Regions from separate parts of the Salmonella bongori NCTC 12419 genome, predicted to be linked through region 1. Evidence: predicted binding sites of a transcription regulator. Region 1 holds the regulator's gene; each other region holds the start of a gene.
What was found. Region 1 encodes PhoB, which activates phosphate uptake and scavenging genes when phosphate is short. Its sites were predicted from a motif close to CTGTCATAAAACTGNCNNAT; they were not measured.
Positions count from the first base shown of each region.

Region 1 (3,286 bases):
TTGACCTTATCTGCAAAAATTTTCCCGTCTGAACAGCGCGCCAGCTCTACGCGCGGGGCTTGTAGATTGCCGTCAGGCTGATTACGGGCGCGATTCTGGCTCCAGAAGGCGCGCCAGGCTTCGCCTTTGACCTCAAATTCCACTTCAGCCAGACACTCTGCCGTATCGCGTGTCATTAAATCGTTCTGCGACTGCGATACCGTATTCAGGCGCGGCGTTTCGTGGTACAGCGCCAGGCAGATGGCATCAAGCAGGGTTGTTTTTCCTGCGCCGGTCGGGCCGGTAATGGCGAATAATCCATTACTGGCAAAAGGTTCGGCGGTAAAGTCGACCTTCCATTCTCCTTTCAGCGAGTTTAGATTTTTCAGCCGCAAACTGAGAATTTTCATGCCTCATGCTCCTCGTTCAGCGCGTAGAGCGTGGTGGAAAAGAGCTGATTCAGGCGCTCTCGTTGCGGAGTGTCTAATGTTTCCAGCGCCAGGCGCCGCGCAAAAACGTCTTCTACACTCAGCTCGCTTAACGTTTCCCGACGTTCGTTCGCCAGGGCGCGTTCACGCTGCTCGCGGCTACGGCGCACCAGTAACACGTCTACCGGCAGGGACTCCGTTAGTGCCTGAATTTTTCGCTGAATATCATGCAGATAGTTATCGGTAGTGATTTCAATATCCAGCCAGACGGGAGGTGATTGTTCCACGCCGCGCCATTGCTCAAGCTGTTCAGTAATTGACGCCAGATCGCCTTTTAACACCGCCAGCGGCTGAGTTACAGGAATGGGCAGACTCTCGGTGCTTTTCCATTTCCCCTCGTCGAACGTCACCAGGTGTACACATTTGCTTTTGCCGCACTCATCAAAGCTGAGTGCGATGGGGGAGCCGCAATACCGGATATGCTCCGTACCGCCGACACATTGCGCGCGATGAATATGTCCCAATGCGATATAATCCGCTGGCGGGAAATGCTGTGCCGGAAAGGCATCCAGCGTGCCGATATAAATGTCGCGCACCGCATCGCTTTTACTGGCGCCGACGGTAGTTAAATGCCCTGTCGCAATAATTGGCAACGTCCTGTCGCCGCGCAGTTGGCAAGCTTGCTGGTACTGCTGCTGGTAATAATCGGCGATCGCATGAAGAAGCTGTTGCTGTTTTTCGTGGCCGGACAATCCGGCCTGACTGGTGATAATGTCGCGCGGGCGCAAAAAGGGAATAGGACACAGTACAGCACCAGGCGAGCCATCGCGACAATGAAGGAGTCGCGGCGCATAGCCCGCGCTGGCGATCACGGTTGTATTGAGAAACGCCAAAATTTCACGCGACTCGTTTAACGTGGCGACGGAGTCATGATTACCGGCCAGTACCACCAGATGGCAGCCTGTTTGCTGTAAATTGACGACAAACCGGTTATAAAGTTCCCGGGCATAGCTTGGCGGTGAACCGGTATCGAAGATATCGCCTGCGACGATAATGGCATCCACCTGGTGGGATTGCGCGGTATCCAGCAGCCAGTCCAGAAAAGCCTGATGCTCCGCGGCGCGGCTTTTGCTGTAAAAGTTTTGTCCCAGATGCCAGTCAGAGGTGTGGAGGATGCGCATAACGGTTCCATGCAAAAAAAGCGTGAGCGCGATTATACACGTCATCTCCTCTCTTTTTGGGCGCAATTTATCGTTTGTACTTTGTCATGAAGTGTTTTAACTGTGTCATAAATCATCAACATGCAGTCAATACCGCTGCTTTTTTTCATAAATCTGTCATAAATCTGACGCATAATGGCGCGGCATTGATAACTAACGACTAACAGGGCAAATTATGGCGAGACGTATTCTGGTCGTAGAAGATGAAGCGCCGATTCGTGAAATGGTGTGCTTCGTGCTCGAGCAAAATGGCTTTCAGCCCGTAGAAGCCGAAGATTATGACAGTGCAGTGAGTCAATTGAATGAACCCTGGCCGGATCTCATCCTTCTTGACTGGATGCTCCCCGGCGGGTCAGGGCTACAGTTTATTAAACATCTCAAACGTGAGGCTATGACCCGGGATATTCCGGTGGTTATGCTGACGGCAAGAGGGGAAGAAGAAGATCGCGTGCGCGGTCTGGAAACCGGCGCCGACGATTACATTACCAAGCCGTTTTCCCCTAAAGAACTGGTGGCGCGCATTAAGGCCGTTATGCGGCGAATCTCGCCGATGGCGGTCGAAGAGGTGATTGAGATGCAGGGATTGAGCCTCGATCCTGGCTCTCACCGTGTGATGACCGGCGACAGTCCGCTGGATATGGGGCCGACCGAATTCAAATTACTCCATTTCTTTATGACGCACCCGGAGCGTGTTTACAGTCGTGAACAGCTACTTAACCATGTCTGGGGCACCAATGTGTACGTCGAAGACCGGACTGTCGACGTACATATTCGTCGTTTGCGTAAGGCGCTCGAGCACAGCGGCCATGACCGGATGGTGCAAACGGTACGCGGGACAGGGTATCGTTTTTCGACCCGCTTTTAATGCCTTTTCCGACCGCAGAACCAGTGTGTTCCTGGCGGAGAAGGCTTTCCATTCTTGAGGGAGTATGACGCGTGCTGGAACGGCTGTCATGGAAAAGGCTGGTGCTGGAGCTGGTGCTCTGTTGCATCCCCGCGCTTATCCTTAGCGCTTTTTTGGGTTATCTGCCATGGTTTTTACTGGCGGCGGTGACAGGGCTGCTTGTCTGGCATTTCTGGAATTTATTACGTCTCTCCTGGTGGTTATGGGTTGACAGGAGTATGACGCCGCCGCCGGGACGGGGAAGCTGGGAACCGTTGTTATACGGTTTACACCAGATGCAATTACGCAATAAAAAGCGTCGCCGCGAGCTGGGTAATTTAATTAAACGCTTTCGCAGCGGCGCGGAGTCGCTACCTGATGCGGTCGTACTGACCACGGAAGAGGGCGGTATTTTTTGGTGTAATGGTTTAGCGCAACAGATACTGGGGCTACGCTGGCCGGATGACAACGGGCAGAACATTCTCAACCTGCTGCGTTATCCTGAGTTTACGCAGTATTTAAAAACGCGGGATTTTACCCGTCCGCTCCATCTGGTGCTGAATACTGGGCGGCATCTGGAGATCCGTGTTATGCCCTATACCGATAAGCAGCTCCTGATGGTGGCGCGCGATGTGACGCAAATGCACCAGCTCGAAGGGGCGAGGCGTAACTTTTTTGCCAACGTTAGCCATGAGTTGCGTACGCCCTTGACGGTACTGCAGGGGTATCTGGAAATGATGCAGGAACAGGCGCTGGAAGGGGCGACGCGCGAGAAA
Region 1 is NC_015761.1:408,850-412,135, forward strand. Features, by position in the region: gene sbcC (exonuclease subunit SbcC) at 1-389, opposite strand, end outside; gene sbcD (exonuclease subunit SbcD) at 386-1,588, opposite strand; gene phoB (phosphate response regulator transcription factor PhoB) at 1,803-2,492, shown strand; gene phoR (phosphate regulon sensor histidine kinase PhoR) at 2,564-3,286, shown strand, end outside.

Region 2 (3,286 bases), 460 kb from region 1:
ATCGGCTTGTTGGCGTTATCACCGTAGGCTTTGGCGGTGATCACCAGATCAAACTTTTTCGGCAACGGCGCTTTATATTCGATTTTGACTTCATCGCCTAACTGCGCGTTTGACCAGCGTCCCCACGATTCCGGGCGCGATATGCCGCTAAATTGTTTGACCTCTTCCGGCGCGCCTGCCACGTTAAAAATGAAGCTGTCAGCTTTGTAACGGATGTCGTTATCAACAATTTTCAGCGTATCGACGTTGCCTTTGTAGCGCTGCATATCAATTATCGTATCTTTAAACGCGGTTTTGCCTTTCCACTGCGCTTTATCAACGTGCTGAACGATCTGTTGCCCACCAAGCTGCCCCTGTGAAACGCACCAATCGGTGGACAGCGCCAGTGCGGGCGCCCATAGCTGCGCCATCTTATAGCAGCGATCGATCCAGACAAAATTATCGCGCGGGGCGAAATCGGCAAGCTGGAAGCGAAGCGGGGCGGAGTACTCACTTTCCGGCAATGGTTCGACGCGTTTATCCGAAACGCGCAGTAGCAGCGGCAGGCGGAAGTGGCTGCCGGAAAACGCGATCATGTTCTTGTCCCGATCGATAGTGAACGCTTTCATCTCTTTCGGGAAATTCCACAGCCGGATGATATCCGGTTTCATCGCCAGTATCTTCTCTTTGCTGTTCAGGAATACTTCCGACAGCGACTGTCCGGAAAGGCTACTGCGTCCCAGACCGATAAAATTATCGCCGCCGAGGATATCCAGCACTGTTGCGCCGTTATCCATCGTGTTGCGTTTGACCGCCAGCGTCTCCTGCTGCGGTTTATCGCCGCGCAGAATAAAAAAGAGGTTGTTGCGATCCTGCTTATTCAGGTATTTCCAGGCCGTATTATTCATTGCCAGATGGTCGGAAGAGACCACGATGACAGTCTCTTTAAACCACGGCGACGCTTTGATTTTATTGATAAACTCAGCGATGTTTTCCTGGCTACAGCTTACGGCGCTAAAAGACTGGTTAGGCTTGCCGTCGTAATCGTAACGTTTACGGTTGCAGGTGCGCGAGATAAACCCATCCGGATGGTGAGTATCCACGGTTAGCGTAAACAGCGAGAACCGCTGACCGGAGCGGGAAAGTTCTTCAAATTTCTTCCATGCCTCGTTGAGCACCGTATCGTCGTAGAAGCCCCAGTCATTTCGATAAGACGGGTCTGCTACCACCGTTTTTAACTCGTCGGCACCGTAGAGATGATCAAACCCGTGCGATTTCAGGAACACGTCTTTCCCGGCGAACCGCAGATTAGCACCCTGCACGAAATAGTTCTGGTAGCCGGAATTTTTCAGTATGTCACCCAGACAGATATTCTGCGGGAAGAAACTGGACACCGACGCTGAAGCATTGCCTTCAAATGGCGCAAACAACGGAATACCGCACTGGGAAGCCACCATCCCCGCAATGGTATAGTCTGTTCCCGGCAGTTGCATGGTATGGCTGAAATCGAGTCCCGTGTTTTTCAGCGCACCCAATTCCGGCGTGAGATTGGGGAAGGTTTCATTATCAAAATAGGTTCGCTCCAGACTCTCGCCGTAGATATAGACCAGATTGAGCTTCGGATTAGGAATGGTTTTTGCCGGTTCTTTATAATAGGTAGCAAAATCCGGATCGCCATCGCGCGTTTGTGATTTTACCAGCTCTGTTATCTGGCGAAACGCAGGACTGGCATCAACCGAACCTAACGCCAGCAGTAACGCTAGAAGACTATAACCGACATGATGAGGATGGTGACGGCGGCGACGTAGTATCCATCCCAGCGCGCCGAACACGGCGACTAACGCAAGGACAATACCGACTCCCGGCAGAATATATTTGCCGATTCCCGCTCCCGTCAGGCTATTGGTGAGCGTATAAAGCACCGCGTCGTTGATACCGTCCCCGGTAAAATAGTCGCTGGCATAGAGAGTGATATTCAGAATGACAAAAAGCCCCAGCACCGTGAGCGTGGCGGCAAACCACCAGGTGTTACGGCCCGCCTTCCAGGCATATATCAGCACAGAAGCGAGAAACAGAGCGACGGAGAGTAACTCGGACAACTGACGATCCTCAATAAACCAGGTTTATGACTGGCAGGAAAAATTTTTTTAACAATGTAATAGCGATGTCACATTGCTGCAATTCTAATGACATTACACGGGGCTGTGATTCAGAATTAGTTTAGAATGTTGATTTTTTGATCGGCATCACTTCCCGACACAGCGGCTAATAACAGGAAAAAGCGGTGGGAAAAGCCGGATTAATGCCGCGCTGGCTGGCAAAGGGCCAAAACACGGCTTTTATCTGGGCGTCTCGTCGTTGTTCACGGACAGAAAAGCGCCGTCAGGAGAGGAAATTTAGCCCCTGCTGCAACACAAGATCACAGGCTTTGGTTTTCACCTTTTCCGCCAGCGGCGTACTGCCGATATTATTAAGGTTCAACTGCTGGCCGTCTTTCGTTTTGAGCAGCCCTTGCAGGCCGTCCAGGTAGTTAGTGTCCTGCTTCTGTTGCGCGGTATCTAACCCCAGCTTATTCAGAATCTGATCCTTAACATTCTCCGCATTGGTGGCGGACGCCAGTTTTTGTTTGGCGCAGTACTGCAAAATACCCGCAGCATTATTCATATTATCGGCGCTGAGCGACTGGGTGCCGCCGTTAAGCAGGCTGGTTAACGAAGAAAGCGACGTTCCACCCTGCTGAGCGCTTAACTGGCTCGCGGCGCTGGAAAGCGAATCCTGCCAGGAGGCGGCGATGCCGCTGGTGGAAATCAGTGCACTGGCGATTGCCGCGCCGCACAGAAAATATTTTGTTGTTTTCATGGTCATCCACCTGTGTTGTGCCAGTCAATCGCAGTATAGCTATAGCACTGGAATGCGCTGGAATTTAATATTCTTTACCCGTAACCCGACTGCGATAACTTTCCCAGGTAAAATTAACCCATAAGCTGTTACCGAGACGCATACGATCCATCACACGTTCGCCGAGCATTTTCGTCATCTCTTCCATATTGCTGTTCGTCAACATGCCTGTGGGGCGTTTTGACGAAGAACGACGATCGACGATCTGATTGATGATCACTTTTTCATAGCGGGATTCGGTCTGCACGCCGATCTCGTCGATCACCAACAGATCAACGTTACTAAGATCGTTAAGCAACTGCTCTTCGCTGGTTTCCCGGTTGCTGAATGTGTTTTTCATCGCAGACATAATATCCGCCACGGTGATAATCAGCACCGATTTTCCGCGCAGCAGCAGCTCATTACAGAT
Region 2 is NC_015761.1:4,406,752-4,410,037, forward strand. Features, by position in the region: gene opgB (phosphatidylglycerol--membrane-oligosaccharide glycerophosphotransferase) at 1-2,078, opposite strand, end outside; gene SBG_RS20725 (DUF2501 domain-containing protein) at 2,362-2,838, opposite strand; gene dnaC (DNA replication protein DnaC) at 2,903-3,286, opposite strand, start outside.
Region 2: a site for PhoB is predicted at 2,092-2,111, ahead of opgB (phosphatidylglycerol--membrane-oligosaccharide glycerophosphotransferase). Genes of this name have one in related genera too.

Region 3 (3,286 bases), 1.9 Mb from region 1:
TACGATGCTGGCGGCCTTCGCTTAGCCATTCCGGCGTGCGATCGCCGTGCCGATAAACCGCCGATCCGCGTAGTGGCGCGGGAAGCGAGATAATACGTTTCAGTGTACGTTCTGTAGACTCTTTTGAGCCAGGCAGCGGCGTATCCGCCGTGGTGCAGGGGCGGGTATTGCCCAGCTTGCGGCATACAGCGTCGGTAGCCCATTCTGCCATCAGGCGATAAGTCATTAGCTTCCCGCCGGTAATGGTAATGAAGCCTTCAAGTCCATCGCGCTCGGCGTGGTCGAACAGGACAATACCGCGGCTGACGTTACGGCCGCTGGGATCGTCGTCACTGGCTACCAGCGGGCGGACGCCGGAATAAGCACGCAGAATACGCGTCTTAGCCATGATGGGGGCCAGTTTTTCCCCTTCACGTAACAGTATATCGACTTCCTCGGCGGTGACGCGGTTGCTGTCTATCTCGTTATAATCAATATGGGTAGACGTGGTGCCAATCAGCGAAATTGTATCGCCGGGCACCAGAATGTCGGCATCCGACGGCTTCCGGCAGCGGTTAATCACATGCTGATTGATTCGGTGATCCATGATCAACAACGACCCTTTTGCCGGGAACATGCGAATGTTTAAATCGGCATATTCAGCAATTCGTTGACCCCAGATACCAGCCGCATTAACCACCACTGGCGCATGGAACGTCTGGGTTTCGCCAGTGAGAGAGTTGCGCACATGAACGCCACAGATTGTTGCGCCTTCGCGAATAAGTCCGGTCACTTCATGCGCCGTCAACACGATGGCGCTATGTTCTCTGGCGTCCAGCATATTGGCGGCGGTGAGGCGGAAAGGGTCCACCGTGCCGTCCGGCACTTTTACCGCGCCGATAAGCGCAGGGTTGACGGAAGGCTCAATAAGGCGAGCCTGTTGCGGATCGATAGCTTCAGCGCGAATGCCTGCCGTTTCACAGGCGCGAATAAAGGTAGCCTGAAACGTAAGATCGTCTTCTGGTAATGTGATAAACAGACCATCCGTCGGTTCGACGCAATGACGGGCGATTCGTTTCAGGATCTGATTTTCGCTAATGCACTCGCGGGCGGATTCCGCGTCAGTAACTGCATAACGAGCGCCACTGTGCAGCAACCCGTGATTACGCCCGGTCGCGCCGGTCGCAATATCATGCCGTTCCACCAGGATGACGCGTAAACCGCGTAACGCGCAGTCACGGGCGATCCCTGCGCCTGTTGCTCCACCGCCAATGATAATCACGTCACTTGCTTGCGAGTCACGAGTTTTCATTGTTTTTCCTCACAGTTCGTTTTTTATCATTTAGCCATACAAAACATATGGAATGTTTGATTTCGCGCATAATCGCTCATTATTCGAAAATGAAACGTGATTTCGTGCGCCTTTCTGAACATTATTCATAAATCTGTAACAATATGTGCTCTAATTCACATTCATGAGACAAAACTTTACTTAACATCGCGGCCACACTGGGAGCAGCGGGATTGTTTGAACGAACTGCGGTGTTTACCTCTAAATAAAAGACGGGCCACGGAGGCTACAATATGTTGAGTATTTTTAAACCAGCGCCGCATAAAGCGCGCTTGCCAGCGGCGGAGATTGATCCGACCTATCGTCGGCTACGTTGGCAAATTTTCCTGGGGATATTCTTTGGCTATGCCGCGTATTATCTGGTGCGCAAGAACTTTGCTCTCGCCATGCCCTATCTGGTAGAACAGGGTTTTTCGCGCGGCGATCTGGGCTTTGCGTTGTCCGGAATTTCCATCGCTTATGGTTTTTCGAAATTTATTATGGGTTCGGTGTCCGATCGCTCGAATCCGCGCGTTTTCTTACCGGCAGGGTTGATTCTGGCCGCCGCTGTGATGTTGTTTATGGGCTTTGTGCCGTGGGCGACGTCCAGCATCGCCGTGATGTTTGTGCTGCTATTCCTTTGCGGTTGGTTCCAGGGGATGGGGTGGCCGCCGTGTGGCCGCACGATGGTACACTGGTGGTCGCAGAAAGAGCGCGGCGGGATTGTATCGGTCTGGAACTGTGCGCATAACGTCGGCGGTGGGATCCCGCCACTGTTATTCCTGCTGGGGATGGCCTGGTTTAACGACTGGAAAGCGGCGCTTTATATGCCGGCGTTTGGCGCCATCGTCGTGGCGCTGTTCGCTTTCGCGATGATGCGCGATACACCGCAATCCTGCGGTTTGCCGCCTATCGAAGAGTATAAAAACGACTATCCGGACGACTACAACGAAAAAGCAGAAGAAGAGCTTACGGCGAAGCAAATCTTCATGCAGTACGTACTGCCGAACAAATTACTGTGGTATATCGCTATTGCGAACGTGTTTGTTTACTTACTGCGCTACGGTATCCTCGACTGGTCACCGACCTATCTGAAAGAAGTGAAGCACTTCGCTCTGGATAAATCCTCATGGGCATATTTCCTCTATGAATATGCCGGTATTCCAGGCACTCTGCTGTGTGGCTGGATGTCAGACAAAGTATTCCGTGGCAACCGTGGCGCGACGGGCGTCTTCTTTATGACCCTGGTGACTATTGCGACCATCGTTTACTGGATGAACCCGGCTGGCAACCCAACCGTTGATATGATTTGTATGATCGTTATCGGCTTCCTGATTTACGGCCCGGTGATGCTGATAGGTCTTCATGCGCTGGAACTGGCGCCGAAAAAAGCGGCGGGTACGGCGGCGGGCTTTACCGGTCTGTTTGGCTATCTGGGCGGTTCTGTCGCTGCAAGCGCCATTGTGGGTTATACCGTTGATTTCTTCGGTTGGGATGGCGGCTTTATGGTGATGATTGGCGGCAGCATTCTGGCGGTAATCCTGCTGGTGGTCGTGATGATTGGCGAAAAACGCCATCATGATGAGCTGCAGTTAAAACGCAACGGAGGCTAATAACATGAAAACCACACTGAAAAACCTGAGCGTGGCGTTGATGTTGGCAGGAATGGTAATCGGAAGCGGCGCCGTGGCGGCTGAAAAAGTCGTCATTGCCCACCGTGGCGCCAGCGGTTATCTACCGGAGCATACGCTACCTGCGAAAGCGATGGCGTATGCGCAAGGAGCAGATTACCTTGAACAGGATTTGGTAATGACAAAAGACGACCATCTGGTCGTCCTCCATGACCATTACCTTGACCGGGTGACGGACGTCGCTGACCGTTTTCCGGATCGGGCGCGTAAAGATGGGCGCTATTACGCTATCGATTTTACGCTGGATGAAATTAAATCCCTGAAGTTTACCGAAGGGTTTGATATT
Region 3 is NC_015761.1:2,268,577-2,271,862, reverse strand. Features, by position in the region: gene glpA (anaerobic glycerol-3-phosphate dehydrogenase subunit A) at 1-1,291, opposite strand, end outside; gene glpT (glycerol-3-phosphate transporter) at 1,564-2,922, shown strand; gene glpQ (glycerophosphodiester phosphodiesterase) at 2,927-3,286, shown strand, end outside.
Region 3: a site for PhoB is predicted at 1,414-1,433, ahead of glpT (glycerol-3-phosphate transporter). Genes of this name have one in related genera too.